One region of the Paenibacillus sp. FSL M7-1455 genome, then DNA from elsewhere that is predicted to be linked to it. Evidence: riboswitches for the same ligand, from Rfam matches in the RefSeq annotation. Region 1 holds a riboswitch; the other holds the start of a gene.
What was found. A riboswitch is a leader RNA that binds a small molecule or an ion and turns the genes downstream of it on or off. The one in region 1 is predicted to bind thiamine pyrophosphate.
Positions count from the first base shown of each region.

Region 1 (6,019 bases):
AATGCAGGCATGGCGTGCGGCCGGGCACGACCGTGAAGGTCAGTCCGTAGCTGCCGACGCAAGCCCCGTAAATCCATGGAATGCCCTTCTTTTGCGACATATCGTTAATCAGCAGGCGCGTCTCGAAATTGTCCGTCCCGTCAAGGATCACGTTCACGCCCTGCGCCAGCTCGTCGATTTCCGGAATGGCGACGTCGGCTACGACGGCCCGGATGTCGATGTCCGGGTTGATGCGTTCCAGGCGGGCTTTGGCCGCCGCCGCTTTCGGCAGGCGCAGCAGGGCGTCCTCCTCGCTGTACAGCTGCTGCCGCTGCAGATTGCTCGGTTCCACATAGTCGCGATCCACGATGGTGACGGTGCCTACGCCCGCACGCACGAGCGTTTCGGCGCTTCCCGACCCCAGCGCTCCCGCGCCGACGATCAGGACATGCCTCTCCCCCAGCTTCCGCTGTCCGTCCAGTCCGATTTTGGGAAACAGTTCTTGCCGCGAATACCGCCCGTTCCGGGTCCCGTTCCCGCTCATGTTAGGCTCATTCCTTCGAGCGGGCTGCTGGCGGCCCCGCAGCGCCTTTTCGGAATACGGCCGGCTTCGTAGCCGAGGCGCCCGGCTTCGATGGCGAGCTTCATGGCAAGGGCCATTTTTACCGGGTCTTTGGCTCCCGAAACGGCCGAATTGAGCAGCACGCCGTCGGCGCCCAGCTCCATCGCAATGGCCGCATCCGACGGCGTGCCGATGCCGGCGTCGACGATGACGGGCACGGTCGATTGCTCGATGATGAGGCTCAAATTCAAGGGGTTCACGATCCCTTGGCCGGAACCGATCGGCGAGGCGCCCGGCATAACCGCGTGCACGCCGAGCTCTTGCAGCCGCTTCGCAAGCAGCACGTCGTCCGACGTGTAAGGCAATACGATGAAGCCTTCCTCCAGCAGCAATTCCGAAGCTCGCAGCGTTTCGACCGGATCGGGCAGCAGCGTCTTCATGTCGCCGATCACCTCGACCTTGATCATGTCGCATAATCCGGACGCTTTGGCGAGCTTTGCGATGCGCACCGCTTCCTCCGCCGTCCGCGCGCCTGCCGTATTGGGCAGCAGCGTAAACCGCCCGACGTCGATCATCTCCAGAAAATTCGGCTGGCTTGGCTCGTATATGTTCATCCGCCGAACGGCAAACGTCAATATTTGCGCGCCGGACACGTTTACCGCTTCCCTCTGCACTTCAAAATTCGGGAACTTCCCCGTCCCAAGCAGCAATCTTGATTGAAATTGATGCGGTCCGATGTGTAACATCGCCTTATCCTCCTCCCACAAAATGCACCAGTTCGATCCGGTCTCCGTTTCGGACGTCCGCGTCCTTATGCTCGTTTTTCTCGAGTATGTTCCCGTTGATTTCCACGACGACGACCTGCCGGTCCAGGCCGAAATGCGCTAGCAGCCGCGCCACCTTCGTTACCGACTCCGGCACCTGTACGGCGTTCCCGTTAATGATCAAATCCAACATGGGCGATCCTCCCCTCCGATGGCCTGACGGCGTGATGCCGGTCCGGCGCAAAAGATTCCCAGCCTGTGAATGAAGGCCGCCTTCCGCTCATCTGCTCAGCGATGAGCGCCCCGGTAATGGGGCTCAGCAACACGCCGTTGCGGTAATGCCCCGCGGCGACAAACAAACCTTCGTAGCCTGCGGCGGCACCCAGATAAGGAAGGCCGTCACGGGTTTGCGGCCGCAGCCCTGCCCACGCCTTCTCCCATCGGGCAGACGTTATCCGCGGCACGAGGGCGGCTGCTTTGGCCATCAGCCCCATCAAACCTTCGACGGACACCGTCAGCTCATCGTTGCGCTCGACCATGGAAGCTCCGACGAGGAGTCTCCCTCCCCGCTTCGGCACCAAATAACAGCCGTCGGTGAATACGGTATGGCTTACCAAAGGGACCTCCGTTACGACCGAAAAGCATTCGCCTTTCACCGGGTACACGTCGGTTTCGATTCCCGCTTGCGCCAGCAGCCGCTGGCCGTGGACACCTGCAGCGATGACCGCCTGTCCGCAGCTTATCGTCCCTTCATCCGTAACGATGCCGGTAACCCGCCCCCGTTCCAGCCGCAGCGAACGAACGCCGCAATTTTCCTTGGCTTCGGCGCCGAGCATGACGGCTGCCCGGACATAGGCGGCCGTCAATTCGGGCGCCGACACCTGCCCGTCCCCGGGAATCCGCATCGCGCCTTCGATGCGGCCCGTCAGGTTAGGCTCCAACTCGTTAGCTTCGGCAGGCGTAAGCCACGCGGCCGTTTCCCCGGCTTGGCGTTGAAAGGCGATCATCCGCCGGCAATCGGCGGCCTGGTCCGGCGTCAACGCCACCTTCAAAAGCCCTTTCTGCACCAGCCCGATGTCGATGCCGGTAAGCTCCCTCAGCTCCTCCGCCAGCTGGGGAAACATCGCCCGGCTCTGCCGCGCGAGGTCGAACAGCACGTCCGCCCGGTGGGTCTCCGACTGGGCGCCGAGCATGCCGGCCGCCGCGCCCGACGCGCCGGAGCCGATTTTCTCCCGCTCCAGAATCAATACGCGCCTGCCCTTCTTTGCCAGATGGTACGCGATGGAACCGCCGATGACGCCGCCTCCGACCACGACGACGTCAGCAACGTCAGCTTGATGGACCATGGTTTTCCCTCCCGTTATGTAAACATTGATAGTAAGCGGCAGCAGCGCTGACCGGGTCTGCCGCTTCCAAAATCCCGCTCATGACGGCCACGCCCGCCGCGCCGGCTTCAAGCGTATCCGCCACGTTCGCCGGCATCACACCGCCGATGGCGATAACGGGAATGCGGACGCGGCTCGCGAGCAGCCTCAGTTCCCCGGGTCCGCGGGCCGGAGAACCGGGCTTGGATGCCGTCGCATAGACATGCCCGAAAATGACATAGTCGGCCCCTTCCTCCTCGGCCGCCACGGCCTCGTGCAGCGAATGGACCGACCGGCCGATCCGCAGCTGCGGAAACCACTTCTTCACATCGGATGCATCCAGGCTGTGATGCCCGAGCTGCGCGCCCCGCACCCCGGCGGCCGCCGCGACGTCGGCCCGATCGTTCACCACGATGCGGTTTGCGGGAACCCCCGCAGCCAGCAGCATTCCGATTCCCTCCAGCAGCTCGCGCGCCGGTTTGGCCCGTTCCCTTAGATGAAACGCATCCACGTATGGATGGATGAGGCCGGCAATTCTCGCCAGCTCATCCAGCGGCTGCCTTCCCGTCGAAACGACATGCAGTTCCCTCCCTGTCAAAGGACCTCAACTCCCGCAAAAAAAAATTAAAGGCCGCTTTCCCGAAAGAAAGTGGCCTTTTCCGCACGTCGACAGCCTTGCGCCCCCAAAAAAACGCATAAGGCGCAAGCATAAAACGTTGTTCTTACCACTTCCCTCCGCTGGCATCGCTCCAGATCAGGTTCAAAGGGTCCGGAAATCGCACTTCCGTCTCAGCCGTCAGGCACCCCTAGTGATTTGCTATGAAATTGAAATTTACTATAACATGAAATCCGGTATGTGGCAATCTCTTCCATCCTGTTTTTTCAGCCCGCGCATCCGAAGCATCCGAAGCATCCGGCGAAAAGCGCCCCCGGACCGAAAAACGGCAAAACGCGGCGGCGGCAGTCAACGCGTAAGCAGAAATCGATGGGCTTGGCTGATGCCGCCCGCATCCTCGAACAACACCATCATGGACAGATCCGGAACAACCGCCTGTTCGTCCCGGATCCAATCAAGCGCCTCGTTCCCGGCACGCTCTTCGTTTACCGCGACCTTCCAGCCGGTTTTGGAAAAAGGAATGTCCAGCTTAATCTCATGGTTGTTCGCGTTATAGACGACGATGATGTTTTTCCAAGCGTCGCCGCCCGCAAAGTCCTTCAGCATAAAAGCGACGACATGCTCCCCGCAGCGGAGCGTTTCCAAATGGGTGTCAATCTGGTTCCGGGAGTTCAAGCGAAAGGCGGGGTGGCTTCTCCGAAGCTCGATCAGGCCCCGGTAATAGTCAAAAACCGGCCTAAACCTCCGCTTGTTTTCCCATCTTATGGCATTGACGGCATCGCCGCTGCGGTAGCTGTTATGATCCCCGTATTTCGTGCGGAGCAGCTCGTCGCCGGCATGAATGAGCGGAATCCCTTGGGAGGTCAGCACGATGCCGTTGGCCAGGAGGGCGCGTTTTACCGTCTCGCTTTTCATGATGTTCTCGCCGTCTATGCTCCGGTACGGCTCGGAATTTTCCACGGCCTCATGCAGGCTCCCTCCGTGAACGAGTTCCCCGTTTCGGATGTCCGGAAACTTGGCCTCGTCCCGCAGCCCCTGCGTCGTCAGCACTTTATCCCATAAATTCAAATTGTCGTGAACGGTCACGTAATTGACCGATTCGAGCGGAACATCCGCGAAATCGCCAATCGATCCCCTGACCCCTTCAAGGACCGCCGCTTCCGTGCCCGTTCCGCCCGTGGCAAAACCTTTCCCTTCGCCGTCGCTGTCCCCTTTGATCGCGCCGCGGAAATGGTCGTTGAATACGGCAAAGCCGAGATTCCTTTGGCTGCCTTTCAACGTTTGCCGCCCAAGCGGAGACTCCCCGCCCGTCCAGGGCTCCCCGTAGACGATGATGGCCGGGTCCGCCTCGCGGCGCAGCTCTTCGACCATCAGCCTGACGGTATCGGTATCGATCAGTCCCATCAAGTCCAAACGGAATCCGTCGATGTGATATTCGTCCGCCCAATAACGAACCGAATCGAGGATGAATTTCCGGACCATCGGGCGCTCCGTCGCCAGCTCGTTGCCGACGCCGGACCCGTTTGCCAGCCTGCCTTCGGCGTCCCTGCGGTAGAAGTACCCGGGCACGACCGCCTCGAACGGTCCGTCCTCGACGCTGTAGGTATGATTGTACACGACGTCCATCACGACGCGGATCCCTTTGCCGTGCAGCGCCATGACCATTTCCTTGAATTCGCGGATCCGGAGACCCGGCACGGTCGGATCGGTCGCGTAGGAGCCTTCCGGCAAGTTAAAATGCTGCGGATCATACCCCCAATTGTACTTCGGCCCGGAAGCGCCGGGATCGTCCGCCTGCAGCTCGTTCACCGTTTGGAAATCGAATACCGGCAGCAGGTGGACATGCGTGACTCCAAGCTCCTCCAAATGGTCGATGCCGATCGCATTGCCGTCCTTATCGCGCAATCCCGTTTCCGTAAACGCTTTAAATTTTCCTTTATGTTGAAAACCGGCGCCAGGGTCGGCCGAAAAATCGCGCACATGCAGTTCGTACAAAACGGCGTCTTCGCACCCTGCCAGGGGCGGCCTGCGGTCCGCTTCCCAGCCGGGCGGGTTCCAGGCTTCCATGTCCACGATCGCCGACCTGGCGCCGTTGGCGCTGACGGCTTTCGAATACGGATCGGCGGCATAGCGGACGGTTCCATCCGGGTGCTCGATCTTGTACATATAATACCGGCCGGCAAGATCGCCGGAAAATCGCAAAAACCATACGCCGTCCTTCCACTTTTTCATCCCGATTTCCAGTCCGCCCGCATGATCGATGACCTGGCCGTCCGCGTTATAACAACCCGCATCCTCATAAAGCGCGAGCGTCACTTTTGCGGCCCCGGGCGCCCACAGCTTAAAAACGCTTTCCGCTTTGCTATACGTGCAGCCCAAATCCCGTCCGCCGTAATACTCCGTGATTTCCCTCATGATTACACCACCGTAAGCTATGACATTCGATGCACGCAAGGATGCTGCATAATCCCCAAAAACGACTTTCAGTCCGAAATAGACAGCGACAAAGTTTGGTTCGGTTACATACTGTTTCCGGGAGCGGCCGGAATCGGATTTTGCATCATCCCGACGTCAAAAAGCCTAACCTATCCTATGTGCTTTTGTTGCCAAATGTACAGGTTTGTATGCATCGAAAAGAGCCCAATTTGAAGCGTGCCGCCGTCAAAATAGGCGGATCGCGGTTGCGGGCTTGCCGAAGGCGGCAACGGCGCAGCTGCGCCGCCATTAAGGCGGG
Region 1 is NZ_JBBORO010000001.1:4,314,171-4,320,189, forward strand. It holds gene NYE48_RS19895 (thiazole biosynthesis adenylyltransferase ThiF) at 1-523, opposite strand, end outside; gene NYE48_RS19900 (thiazole synthase) at 520-1,287, opposite strand; gene thiS (sulfur carrier protein ThiS) at 1,292-1,498, opposite strand; gene thiO (glycine oxidase ThiO) at 1,479-2,651, opposite strand; gene tenI (thiazole tautomerase TenI) at 2,635-3,267, opposite strand; TPP riboswitch at 3,383-3,487, opposite strand; gene pulA (type I pullulanase) at 3,634-5,700, opposite strand.

Region 2 (6,019 bases), 3.8 Mb from region 1:
GGACCGGAAGGTTTTGCTGATGCCGGCCGCTTCGAGGGCGGGAACGGTTTGATTATCGCCGGTTTTCAGGGCAGCCGGCTTTTGTTCCAGCGTTGACATAGGTTTTAGCAGCTCCTTTCTTTTCCGGTATCAGTTATCCTGTTTCGGTTTCCAACGTACAAGCCATTTTTCAAGCAGGGCGATGAGGCCGAACAGGAGCAGGCTTAGCGCCACGATGATCATGATGGCGACAAACATGCGATCGGTGCGGTAGCCCGATTTTTGCAGCATCATATAGTATCCGATCCCCTTGTCGGCACCGATCCACTCCGCAATGACCGCTCCCATCACGCTGTACGTCGCCGCGATTTTGACGCCCGAAAAGATCGCGGGCAGCGCGTGCGGCAGCTCCAGCTTGGCGAAAATTTGCCGCTTGTTCGCGCCGATCATCCGCATGTAATTCAGCATGACCCGGTCGGTCTGCTTCAGTCCGCCCATCGTGGCGACGGCCACGGGGAAAAAGCAGACCAGGGTAATGACGATCAGCTTGGGCAGCAGCCCGAAGCCGAACCAGATCATCAGGAGCGGGGCAAGCGCAATGGTCGGAATGTTTTGGCTCAAAATGAGCAGCGGGTACAAGGCCGACTTGAGAAACGGGATCAGGTGCAGGATCAGCGCGATGATCAGCCCGACCGCCGTTCCGATGATAAATCCTTCAAGCGTCAGCCTCACCGTTGCCCCGACATGGCCCCACAGATCCCCGGCCCCGTCCGCGGTTTCCTTGGCGATATCCACCGGGGAAGGAAGGATCCATTTTTCGATATGAAACAGCGAGGTGCTCAGCTCCCATGCGACCAAAAAGAAGAGGACCGCCACAAAGGGCGGCCATACGCTATTCCACCAACGTCTCATGGACGGTATTTCTCCGTAAGCCGCTCCATGCTGATGCCGCCGGGACGATGGGCGATTTTGATCTGGGAAATGATGCTTGGGCTGCCCGCCTCCACAAGAGCTTCGTGCATGCGGCGCACGACGTCGAGCAATTCCTCGAGTTCGCCTTCCATCGTCGTTTCCAGCGGGTGCACCTCGTATTTGACGCCCGACTTTTGGATCACTTCGATGGCGCGGTCGACGTAAGCGTAGGAATCCTCGTTGTTCGGCGTTTTTGGAATGACCTGTATGCTGAGCAGGGTATGAGCCATATCAATCACGTCCTTATAAAATTTGATGATTGCTTTAATCGCGCAGCGGGGTCGCTTGGTACAGCGATCCTTACCTATTGTTGCGGCAAAAAGTCGTTCGTAAACGCGTTTTCGACATCCAGCGGTTTGTCGAGCAGCTTATGCTCGTACATCCAATCCGAATATCCTTTCCAAACCTGTTCCTTCTGCTCGCCCCAGCGCTTGGCGTCGTCCTGGTATTTCGGGCTGAGCCACTTTTGGCTGGCCATGACGAGATCCTTGTCGAGCTCGGGCACGGCTTTGATCAAGACATTGGCTGCATCCTCGGGATGCTCAATCGCGAATTGATAACCTTTGGAGGTAGCGCGCATAAACGCTTTGACCAGCTCCGGATCTTCCTTGATCTGCTTTTCATTGGTGACGAGGACCGGCGTGTAATAGTCCAGCTTGTCGGAGAAGTCTTTGACGTACAGCATATCGAGCGGCTCCTTGCGGAGCTCGGCTTCGATGCCGGTCCAGCCGTAGAAAATCCAGGCGAAATCGATGTCGCGTTTCACCGCCGTAAAATAATCCGCTTCGCCCATGTTGACGATTTTCAGCTTGCTGACGTCGGCCTTGTCGATGTCCATGATCGAATCGATCACGGCTTTTTCCACCGGAGAGCCCCAGCCGCCGTACGTTTTGCCTTCAAAATCCTTCGGCCGTTTGATGTTCCGGTCCACGGGCGCGGCAAAACCGGAAGTGTTATGCTGGATCACCGCCGCGATCGACACGAGCGGAACGCCTTGCGTGCGCGCTTGGGTGACGTTTTCCTGCACGCTGACGCCAAACGGCACCTTGCCCGATGCCACCATCGCCTCCGCGCCGCCGGCTCCCGGCTGCACGATGTCGACGTTCAGCCCTTCTTCTTCGTAGTACCCCTTTTCTTTGGCGACATAGAGTCCCGTATGGTTCGTGTTCGGCGTCCAGTCCAGCACGACTTTGACATCCTTCAGTTGTTTGGGCTCGCCGCCGCCGGCCGAGGAGGTTTCCCCTGAAGGCGTCCCCTGGCCCGTCGTTTGGGCGTTTTTGCTTCCGCAAGCGGCCGTAGCCAGCACAAGCAGGAATGCCAGCAAAAACAGTCCGATTTTTTTCGTTTTCATTGCGTTACTCTCTCCCTTATCCAGTTAATCCCCTTCATGCTGCAAAAGAATCGCGTTTCCATATCTGGAGGCGAATCACGGGACCGCGGCCGTCTTTATTTTCGCCGGAAGGTCCGATCATTCAACAAAAAAAGCGCCCCGGATGCGGGACGCTTAAGGCGCAAGGATGACATGGCGAACGCCATGACGATGGCTTTTCCTACGCTGGCATTACCCAGATCAGGTTTAAGGGTCAGTATCTTGAAGGGATACAATCTCAGCCGGCCGATTCCAGCACCCCGGATTCTTATGAAGTTAACGGGTTATTACATTGGTATTATAGTCCTAAGCTTGGAATAATTCAACGCTTTCGGCCGTGCGGCTGGCCAAGCCGGCGTATAAATGCTCGTAAAAATGCCACTATAAGGATGAAAGGAGTCTGGTTTTTACAGGGGGCTGAGGAAAATCAAAACAAGCATTTCGTTCATTCAGACGGTCATGATTTTGATGCTGAGCACCGGCCTGCTGAATCATGTCATCGTCATTCCCATTTTGCTTGACGCGGCAAAACGGGACGCCTGGATTTCGGTGCTGCTGGCATGCGGACTCACGCTCGTATGGGCGGCATTTCTTTATGCAGGCATGGCGAAACTCAATAAACGCCATCTGTTCGATTGGTTGGCCAAAGCCTATCATCCGATCGTGGGCCGCATGTTGGCCGTTTTCATTGGTTTGTATCTGTTTGCCATTTGCGCGGTGACGACCCGGGATACCGTATATTGGATTCATCTGACCTTCTCTCCCGAAACGCCCATTATGATCTTTTCTGTTCCTTCTGATCTCGGCTTTAAACGCCTTCTTGGGCATTCAATCCATTGCCAATACCGCGAGCCTTTTGCTGCCGATGGTGATTGTGCTTGGTTTTTTTGTCATGTCGTTTAATATGCCCCACAAGGACTACTCCTTGCTGAAGCCGATGCTTGAACTTGGCATGGGGCCCGTGTGGAAGGGGACGCTTTACGCGGGGGCCGGCTTTGCCGAAGTCATCATGATCTTCTTTTTGCAGCATCATATCCGAACGCGGATAACCTATGTTTCCTTGGCCGTCACGGTTTTGCTTTTTTTAGGACTCACCCTGGGGCCCGTCATGGGCGCCATCGTCGAATTCGGGGCGGACGAAGCGGGCAAGCTCCGGTTTCCTGCATACGAGCAATGGAGGCTTCTGAACATTGGACGATACGTCGAGCATCTTGACTTTTTTAGCGTCTACCAATGGTTCTGCGGCGCGTTTTTAAGAATTTCGCTCGCTTTGTTCCTCATTCTCGATGTTTTTCGGGTGAAGGGCAAAAAGGCGAAAGCGTGGGTGCTGGGGGGCATTTTTATCGCGATATTAATCATGATGGCCGTTCCTTTCAGCGACCGGTATTTTATGAAGGCCCTGTCCGTCTATGTGCTTCCCGTATCGGTGTGGGGAATAGCGGCCTTTTCGGTGATCATCACGGGGCTGATCGGCTTGGCCCGGCGAAGGGGGAGAATATCGTGAAAAGCCGTGAACGAAAGGAAGCCCAGGCCATCGAAGCCATCGTTGCGGAGCTGTTTGGATCAAGCTCGGATATCCGGAGAAAAACGATTCCGTTATCGGTACCGGGTTATTCGGTTCAGCTGATTTACTGCCAGGGATTGTCCGATACGGCAAGAGTGGAGCAATGGGTCGTGTCCGAACTGATGGATATATCGGAGCAGATCCTGCTGTCGGACGAGATGGATTGGCCGCGCAAAATTCCGTTCCCCATGGACCCGATCCCCGAGGACCAAAGGGAAGCGGCAATGAAAGAGACCGTGCTGGAGGGGGACCTCCTGCTGATCTTCGAGCCGTCGGACAGCTGCTACTCGATGATCATGGCCAATGCGCCCAAACGGCAGCCGGAGGAGCCGAACACGGAGGTTTCGACGAGGGGGCCGAGGGACGGTTTTATCGAGGACTCGTACACCAATATCGCTTTGATCCGAAGACGGCTGAAGACCCATCTCCTTGCCGTCGAGGAGTTTACGATCGGTTCCGAAACGTCGACGAAAGTTCATCTTCTGTACCATAAGGAGACGATCCAGGAGCATGTCCTGCAGGAGATCCGAACGAAACTTTCCCGCATGAACGTCAAAGGCCTTGTGAGCAACAGCCAACTCGAAGAGATATTGACGGGCTTCTCGCTTTTTCCGCTGATGACTTATACGGGGAGGCCGGACTATGCCGTGAACGCGCTGCTCCACGGGAAATTTGCGATCGTGATGGGCGGGGCTCCGACGGTGCTCATCGCCCCGGCGAGCTTCAACTTCCTGCTCAACTCCTCGGAGGACGCCCATCTCGTCAATGTCGTGGTTGCTTTTACGCGTTTTTTGCGGATGTGCGGCGTGCTGCTTTCCCTGTTCCTGCCGGGGTTTTGGATTGCGCTGACGACGTACCATCAGGACCAAATCCCTTTTACGCTGCTGGCGACCCTGGTGAATTCCAGGCAGGGCGTGCCGCTTCCGGCTCCCCTGGAGGCGATGGTGATGCTGCTGTTGTTCGAGATTTTCCGCGAAGCGGGCATGCGGCTTCCTTCCGCGTTTGGGCAGACCTTATCGGTCGTGGGCGGGCTGATTATCGGCCAAGCTGCCATCAGCGCAGGGATTGCGGGCCCGGGAACGATCGTCGTCATCGCCATATCGGTGCTTGCGACGTTTACTTTGGTGAACCAGTCCCTGGTCAACATCGTCAGCCTGTTTCGCATTCTCGTGCTTCTGATCAGCGGGCTGTTGGGGTTGTTCGGCACGCTGTTCTGCCTGCTGGCTCTGGTCCTGTTCATGGTCAACCTGCGCTCATTCGGCACTTACTATTTGTCTCCGGTAAGCCCTCCGAGATTCAGGGAGATGCATAAAATCCTGTTTCGGATGCCGTGGGGAAAAGGCGAGTTCACCAGCAAGGCGGGGAAAAAGGGATGAAAAACGTCATGCGTTGGGTCCGCTGCCTCCTTGCCGCGGCGCTCTTGACCGTTCCGCTTACGGGCTGCTGGGGAGCAAGGGAAATCGAACACATGATTTACGTCAATACGATCGGGGTCGATTACGTTGAAAACCGGGTTGTCGTCTACATCCAGATGGTTAATTTCAGCGGCATCGCCAAAAAGGAGTCGGGGCAGGCGCAACAGCAGAAGACCTCCGTCGGGAAAGCGGAAGGGACCTCGTTCGATGAGGCGATTTTTAATTTGTATGCTTCCAGCCCGCAAAGGATCTCGTGGAGCAACGTGAAGTCGATCGTTTTCAGCGAGGCTGCCTTGAAGCATGGCATCGTGGATCAGGTGCTGGATGTATGGGATCGTTATTACGAATTCCGGTATACCGTCTGGACGATGGCCACCCGGGATCCGTTGGAAGAGGTACTCAATACGAAATCCATCAACGAGCTGTCGGTTATCTACTCCCAGCTGAACAGCCCGATGCGGATCTATGAACAGAGCTCGGTCATTGCTCCGCTGTACCTTTACAAGTTTATATGGAAATGGAAGGAGAAGGGCGATACGGTTCTGCTGCCGTACGTCGAAATCATGCCGGGCTGGACGGAAGACGGGAAACCTTCGCCCAACGTCAGCATGACCGGGGTCTGTTTTTTGAATAACCATAAATTCCGTGGATGCCTTGTGTCGGAGGATATACTGGGTCTGAGATGGCTGGAAAAGAAAACAAGAAGAACCCCGCTTGCGG
Region 2 is NZ_JBBORO010000001.1:538,120-544,138, forward strand. It holds gene NYE48_RS02300 (ABC transporter ATP-binding protein) at 1-99, opposite strand, end outside; gene NYE48_RS02305 (ABC transporter permease) at 130-891, opposite strand; gene NYE48_RS02310 (MTH1187 family thiamine-binding protein) at 888-1,181, opposite strand; gene NYE48_RS02315 (ABC transporter substrate-binding protein) at 1,256-2,302, opposite strand; TPP riboswitch at 2,482-2,593, opposite strand; partial or broken gene NYE48_RS02320 (GerAB/ArcD/ProY family transporter) at 2,789-3,824, shown strand; gene NYE48_RS02325 (spore germination protein) at 3,821-5,260, shown strand; gene NYE48_RS02330 (Ger(x)C family spore germination protein) at 5,257-6,019, shown strand, end outside.
Region 2: another riboswitch for thiamine pyrophosphate. It lies ahead of NYE48_RS02315 (ABC transporter substrate-binding protein); the one in region 1 lies ahead of tenI (thiazole tautomerase TenI).